2 linked regions of the Saccharothrix violaceirubra genome follow. The protein of the gene in region 1 interacts with the protein of each later gene in a pairwise test. Links are inferred from orthologs where the notes say so. Each region holds a gene or a part of one and is shown on either strand. Other genes may lie near its edges. The genes, in order: F4559_RS29970 and F4559_RS15690.

Region 1 (3,305 bases):
CGACCCACGAGTGAGGAGAGCGACCGTGGCACAGGGGGTGCTGGAGATCGACCGGATCTCCAAGCGCTACGGGGAGGTCGTCGCGCTCGCCGACATGACCTTCGACGTCCGCGCGGGTGAACTGTTCGGTTTCGTGGGCAGCAACGGCGCGGGCAAGACCACGACCATGCGCATCGCCCTCGGGGTGCTCGCGGCGGACGCCGGGGAGGTGCGCTGGAACGGCGCACCGGTCACCCTCGACACCCGTCGGCGCATCGGCTACATGCCCGAGGAACGCGGGCTCTACCCCAAGATGAAGGTCCACGAGCAGCTCGTCTACCTGGCCGAACTGCACGGCATGACGACCGACGACGCGCACCGCGGCGCCGACGCGTGGATCACCCGCCTCGGCCTGCGCGACCGGGCCGGCGACGAGGTGCAGAAGCTCAGCCTCGGCAACCAGCAGCGCGTCCAGCTCGCCGCGGCGTTGGTGCACGACCCGGACGTGCTCGTGCTCGACGAACCGTTCTCGGGCCTTGACCCGGTGGCCGTGGACGTGATGAGCCAGGTGCTGCGGGAGAAGGCGGCGCAGGGCGTGCCGGTCGTGTTCTCCAGCCACCAGCTCGACCTCGTCGAACGGCTGTGCGACCGGGTCGGCATCGTGCGCAGTGGCTCGCTGGTCGCGTGCGGCACGGTCGACGAGCTGCGGTCCGGCGGCACGGCGCGGCTGGTCGTGGACGCGCCGGACGCGGGCGCCGGGTGGGCGTCGGCGCTGCCGGGCGTGACCTCGGCGTCCTACGAGGGCACGCGGGCACTGCTCGAACTCGCGCCGGACGCCGACGACCAGGTCATGCTGCACGCCGCACTGGCCACCGGCCCGGTGCGCGAGTTCTCCCGGCAGCGCCCGGCGCTGACCGACCTGTTCCGCAGCGTGGTGGCAGAGGAGGGTCGGGCATGAGCGCGATGACACCCGGACGGGCGGTGTTCCTGGTCGCCCGGCGCGAGTTCGTCGGCAAGGTGCGTACCCGGTCGTTCCTGGTCGGCACGCTCGCAGTGGTGCTGCTGATGGGCGGGATGGCGCTGCTCCAGGCGTTCCTGTTCGACAGCGCCACCAGCGACCGGGTCGGACTGTCCGGACAGGCCACGGTCCTGTCCGCGCCGTTGAAGGAGACCGCGAAGACGTTCGGCCGCGACGTCGAGACGGTCGACGTGACCGACGCGCGGGCAGCCGAGGAACAGGTCCGCGCGGGCGACCTGGACGCGTTGGTCACGGGCGCGCCGGACGCGCTGCGGGTCGTGGTGAAGGAGGAGCTGGACGAGCCGCTGCGCAATTCGATCGACCTGATCGTCAAGCAGCAGGTGCTCAACGCCCAGCTCGCCGAGGCGGGCCTCGACCCGGCCAAGGTCGCGGACAACGTGGCCCGCGCGGCGGTCGACGTGGTCGCGCTGGAGCCCTCGGACGACCAGAAGGGGCAGCGGCTGGCCATCGGGCTGGTGATCGCGATCCTGCTGTACTACTCGCTGCTGGTCTACGGGACGATGGTCGCCCAGGGGGTCGTGGAGGAGAAGTCCAGCCGGGTCGTGGAGATCCTGCTGTCGACGTTGCGGCCGTGGCAGCTCCTGGCGGGCAAGGTGATCGGCCTGGGCCTGGTCGGGTTGGTGCAACTGCTGCTGATCGGCGGCATCGGGCTGACTCTGGTGACCGTGACGGACATCCTCGACGTGCCGGGCGTGGCAACGGGTGCCCTGGCCACCGGCGTGCTCTGGTACCTGCTCGGGTTCTACCTGTACGCCACGGTGTTCGCGGCGGCGGCGTCGCTGGTGTCGCGCCAGGAGGAACTGCAGTCGGTGATCACGCCGATCAGCATGGCCGTGGTGGTCGCGTTCGTGGTCGGCTTCAACCTGATGATCCAGGACGCGTCGGGCACGGCTGTCACCGTGCTGTCCCTGCTGCCGCCGTTCGCGCCGATCCTGATGCCGGGGCGGATGGCGATGGGGGTGGCGCCGCTGTGGCAGGTGGGGTTGTCGATCGTGCTGGCTCTGGGCGCGGTCGTGCTGCTGACCTGGTTGGGCGGCAAGGTCTACGCGAACGCGGTGTTGCGGACGGGTGCGCGGGTCAGGTTGCGGGACGTGCTGCGCTGATCAGCTTCCGCGGTGCCCGTCGGGCGTCCTGGGTGGAGGGTGTCGTTGTGGGGTGAGGGCGGAAGCGTTCAAGCGTCGCTCGCCGCCGGGCAGGCCGCCAAGGCGGGTGTCGTGCCCAGGTTTGCCCCCGTCGTGGGTTGAGTCAGATGCTGCCGGTGCGTGGCCGTGGGACATGGGCTGCTATTTGATCGCCCCGAAGCGGGCCAGGGCCTCTTGGCGTTCGTGGGCGTGGTCGACGATCGGGTCGGTCGGGCGGTGGACCTGTTTGCCCTTCACGTCGCGCAGTTCGGGTACGTAGCGGCGGACGTAGGTGCCGTCCGGGTCGAACTTCTCGCCCTGGGTGACGGGGTTGAAGATGCGGAAGTACGGTGCCGCGTCGGTGCCCGAACCGGCCGCCCACTGCCAGTTGTGCTGGTTGGACGCGAGGTCCCCGTCGACCAGGTGGCGCATGAAGTGCCGGGCACCCCACCACCACGGCAGGTGCAGGTCCTTCACCAGGAAGCTCGCCACGACCATGCGGACGCGGTTGTGCATCCAGCCCTCGGCCAGCAGCTGGCGCATGCCCGCGTCGACGAACGGGTAGCCGGTGCGGCCTTCGCACCACGCCGCGAAACGCTCGCGGTCGTCGTCGAGGTGGATGCGGTCGAAGCGCTTGTCCAGGTTCTCCCGCGCGCTGGACGGGTTGTGCCACAACACGTCCGCGTAGAACTCACGCCACGCCAGCTCGTTGCGGAACGCCTTCGAGCCCTCGTCCGAGCCGAGGTCGGCGAGCAGCGTTCGCGGGTGCACGACGCCCCACTTGAGGAACGCGGAGAACCTGCTCGTGCGGTCGAGGTCCGGGCGGTCGCGGTGGTCGGCGTAGTCGGGTAGGCGTTCGTCGCGGAACGTGCGCCACAGGCGGGTCACGTCGGGCAGACCGTCGCCCTCGGGGAGTCGTTCCGTCTTCTCCGGCGTCATCCAGTCCACAGTGGACTTGTTCGTGTTCGCCGGTGCGCGCCAGCCGTGTTCCCGCCACGCGCGGGAGAACGGTGTGAAGACGCGGTAAGGCGTGCCGTCGTTTTTGAGCACACGACCGGGCGCCACGGCGTAAGGCGAGCCGACGCGGACGAGTTCCACCTTCTCCCCCACGGCCTCGTCGCGTTCACGACCGTACGGTCCGAAGTCCGCGGACACGTGCACCGACT
Region 2 (3,937 bases), 3.2 Mb from region 1 along the record:
AGCACGATGTTCCTGCTCACCGCGGGAGGTTCCGCGATCGGCGCCCTGACCGCGGGCCTGCTCGCCGAGCGGTTCGGCGTCACGGCGCCGTTCTGGCTCGGCGTGGTCGCCGTCTCCGCGCTCGTGGTCGCGGCCTGGCGGCCGTTCGGCCGGGCCGACGCCACGGCGACGATCCCCGCCTGAACGGCGGACGGCCCCGCCCGGAACGCGGGCGGGGCCGTCCTGGGCAGGGTGGATCAGACCGACACGGGCTCGCGTCGGGGCGCCTGCTCGCGCTTGGCCTCCCGGCGTGCCCGACGCCGCTCCTTGCGGCCCTCCACCATCGTGTACAGCGTCGGCACCAGCACCAGGGTCAGCAGCGTCGAGCTGACCAGGCCGCCGATCACGACCAGCGCCAGCGGCTTGCCGATGAACGCGCCCTCGCCGGTGACGCCCAGGGCCATCGGCAGCAGCGCGAAGATCGTCGCCGCCGCGGTCATCAGGATCGGCCGCAGTCGGCTGCGCCCGCCCTCGATCACCGCCTCGGTCACGCCCATCCCCTGCGCCCGGTACTGGTTGACCAGGTCGATCAGCACGATCGCGTTGGTCACCACGATGCCGACCAGCATCAGCATGCCGATCAGCGACGGCAGACCCAGCGCCGTGCCGGTGACCAGCAGCAGACCCAGGGCGCCGGTCGCCGCGAACGGGATCGACACCAGCAGGATCAGCGGCTGCACGATGCTGCGGAACGTGGCCACCATGATCAGAAACACGATCGCGATCGCGGCCAGCATCGCCAACCCCAGGTCGGCGAACGTGTCGGCCTGGTCCTGGCTCACGCCGCCGATCTCCTGGTCGGCGCCGCCGGGCAGGTCGAGCGCATCCAGCCGCTTGGCCAGATCGGCGGTCACGGCACCGAGGTCGGCACCGGTCACCTTGGCGCGCACGGTCGTGCTGCGCTCGCCGTCGGTGCGCTTGACCTGCACCGGACCGTCCACGACGGACACCTCGGCGACCTGGCCCAGGGTCACGCCGCCGGGCAGCGCCAACGCCTTGAGCGCGTCCACGTCGGCCGGTGCGGTGCCGGTGCGCAGCACGATCCGCTGCGAACCCTCGCCGATCGGCAGCTCGCCGACCGGGCTGCCCCGCAGCGCCTGCGCCGCGAACTGGCCGATCACCTGGCCGTTGAGCCCGCGCGCGGCGGCGGCGTCCTCGTTCACGACGACCTGCACGCGCGGTGCGCTGACCGCCAGGTCGTTGTCGACCTCGGCGACGCCCGGCGTGCCCTCGACCGCCTTCTGCACCTGGTCGGCGGCCTCGCGCAGGGACTTCTCGTCGTCGGCGGTCACCAGGACCTCGATGCCGTCGGAGCCGAAGCCCGACGCGCCGGCGCCGAACTTGACCTCGCCCGCACCCTCGACGCCCTTCATCTTGTCGCTCAGGCGGGTGCCCAACGCCTCCAGGTCGGTGCCCTCGCGGACGGTGGCCTGGACGCGGGTGTTGCCGTCGCCGCCGAAGCCGAACGCCGCCATGCTCGTGTCGCTGCCGACCGTGACCTGGTAGGTCTCGATCTCGTCGGTGTCGGCGAGCACGGCCTCCAGCTTGCGGGCGGCGTCGTCGCGGGCCTTGAGACCCGTGCCCGGCGGCAACGTCTGGGTGCCCTGCAACGCCGTGCCGCCGGAGTCGCCGATGAAGTCGGTCTTGAGCTGACCGGCGAGCCCGACCGTGCCGATGAAGATCAGCACGGCGATGAGCACGGTGACCAGGCGGCGGCGCGTGGCGAACCGCAGCACCGGCACGTAGATCCGCTGGAGCAGGCCACGCCGCTCCTTCTCCACCGCCAGGCGCTTGGCCTCCGCGGCGGCGGCCGGGTCGTCGGACACGACGGGCCGCTTGAGGAACCAGAACGCGAGCACGGGCACGATCGTCAGCGACACCAGCAGCGACGCGAGCAGCGCCACGGTCACCGTGATCGAGAACGGGCCGAACAGCTCGCCCGCGATGCCGTCGACGAACGCGATCGGCAGGAACACCGCGACCGTGGTCAGCGTCGACGCGGTGACCGCGCCCGCCACCTCGCGGGTGCCGTCGAGCACCGCGCGCTGCTTCTCCTCGCCGTACCCGAGGTGGCGCTTGATGTTCTCCAGCACCACGATCGAGTCGTCGACGACGCGGCCGACGGCGATGGTCAACGCGCCCAGCGTGAGCAGGTTGAGCGACAGGTCGCCGGTCCACAGCGCGATCAGCGCGACGACCACCGACAGCGGGATCGACACGGCGGTGACCAGCGTGGAGCGCAACGACATCAGGAACAGCAGGATCACCACGACCGCGAACAGCAGGCCGAGCAGACCCTCGGTGGTCAGGCCGCTGATCGCCTTCTCCACCTCCGGACCCTGGTCGAAGGCGACCGTGAGCGTGGAGTCCGCGGCCTTGCCCCACTCGTCGAGCTTGGCGCGCACGGCCTTGGAGATCTCCACCGCGTTGCCGTCGGCGTTCATCGTGACGACGACGCCCAGCGTGGGCTTGCCGTCGGTGCGGTTGAGCACGGCCAGCGCGGCGGGGGCGGACTCCACGGTCGCCACCTCGCGGAGCTTGACCGGGCCGTTGGGCGAGGTCAGCACGAGGTCGCGCAGCGCGTCGACCGAGGTGACCGGTCCACCGATCTGGACGGTGAGCGACTGCGTCCCGCGCTCGACGGCGCCCGCGGGCACGGCGGCACCGGCGCCGCGCAGCGCGGCGGTCAGGGCCTGCGGGTCCAGGCCGCGCGCGCCGAGCTTGCCGTAGTCGACCGTGACGGTGACCTCGCGCTCCCGTTCGCCGCTGACCGACGCCTCGCGGACGCCCTTGATCTCCTCGATGCCGGGCACGACCTCGGCGCGCAGCCGGGCGGCCGTGGCGATGTCGTCGTCGCCGGAGGTCGCGGCGAGCGCGACCACCGGGATGTCGTCGGTGCTGCCCTGCGCCACGGTCGGCTCGACGCCCTCGGGCAGGCGGGGCTGGAGCCGGTTGACGGCCTGCTGCAACTGGTTGACGGCGGCGTCGATGTCGGTGCCGTAGGTGAACATCACCTGGATCGTCGCGAGGCTCTCCGCCGAGGTGGTCAGCACCTCCTCCACGCCGTCGATGCCGCGCACCGCCGACTGGATCGGCTCGGCGACCTGGCGGTCGACGAGGTCGGGCGCGGCACCGGGGTACGGCGCGACGATCGCGGCGGCCGGCAGTTCGATCGACGGGAACAACTGCTGCTTGATCGAGGGCAGCGTCAGCACGCCGAAGCCGATGACCACCAGGCTGAGCAGCCCGACGAGGCTCCGGTTGGCGAGGCTGAGCCTGGCCAGCACGGACATGTACGAATCTCCTTAAAGGAACTGCACGGGGTGTCGCACGCCTCCGGCTCCGGGGCACGGCCGGCGGGACGCGGGAAGCGTCGCACGCGCGTGCTGAGAACCGGGTCGCCCTTCGGTAGTCGACTTCTCAGACTTCCGTATGACCTTGGTTCACTCTTTCGGCCTCCACTACCCCGAAAAGTGCCGCCGAACATGACGCGCTGTACATCTCAGCGCGCCCCTCGAGACGAATATCGATCACTCGTGGTAGTCGGGCCGAGGAAAAGAAAGCTGCACGGCGTGCAGGTTTTGGTACCGTGGGTGACGAGCTACGGCCTGGTCGGGGGACCGGGCCGGGACAAGGACTGGGGATGTCCACCACCGCTTCGTCGACCCGTGAAGACGCGGGCGAAGCCACCGCCGGGACCGAATCCACCAACCGGGAGCGCATCCAGCTCCCCGCCGAACTGATGCACCGGGACGCCGGCCGCCCGTTCGACCCGCCCGTCGCCCTGGACCGCCTCGCGGACACCGGGCCCGCCGTCCAGCCGATCACCCAACGCGACGGGGACACCGCCTGGCTGGTCACCGGGTACGCCGAGGGCCGGGCGGTCCTGGCCGACCCG

What was found.
Region 2: the proteins of F4559_RS29970 (region 1) and F4559_RS15690 interact in binary tests that used the Bacillus subtilis proteins (3 or more experiments, as listed by UniProt). The link is inferred for Saccharothrix violaceirubra from one-to-one orthologs.

The regions. Positions count from the first base shown.
Region 1 is NZ_JACHJS010000001.1:6,495,604-6,498,908, forward strand. Bases 28-3,027 are described here. They hold F4559_RS29970 (ABC transporter permease), read left to right. Parts: upstream 28-933; coding sequence 934-2,121; downstream 2,122-3,027. Other genes in these bases: F4559_RS29965 (ABC transporter ATP-binding protein), read left to right, coding at 28-937; F4559_RS29975 (cryptochrome/photolyase family protein), read right to left, coding at 2,302-3,027. Outside these bases: F4559_RS29960 (helix-turn-helix transcriptional regulator), read left to right, coding at 1-14; more of F4559_RS29965, read left to right, coding at 26-27; more of F4559_RS29975, read right to left, coding at 3,028-3,305.
Region 2 is NZ_JACHJS010000001.1:3,298,605-3,302,541, reverse strand. What follows is about bases 37-3,668. They hold F4559_RS15690 (efflux RND transporter permease subunit), read right to left. Parts: upstream 3,333-3,668; coding sequence 237-3,332; downstream 37-236. Other genes in these bases: F4559_RS15695 (MFS transporter), read left to right, coding at 37-183. In the rest of the region: more of F4559_RS15695, read left to right, coding at 1-36; F4559_RS15685 (cytochrome P450), read left to right, coding at 3,683-3,937. UniProt on the Bacillus subtilis protein: Required for self-resistance to surfactin, an antimicrobial lipopeptide surfactant produced by B.subtilis. Also required for swarming motility.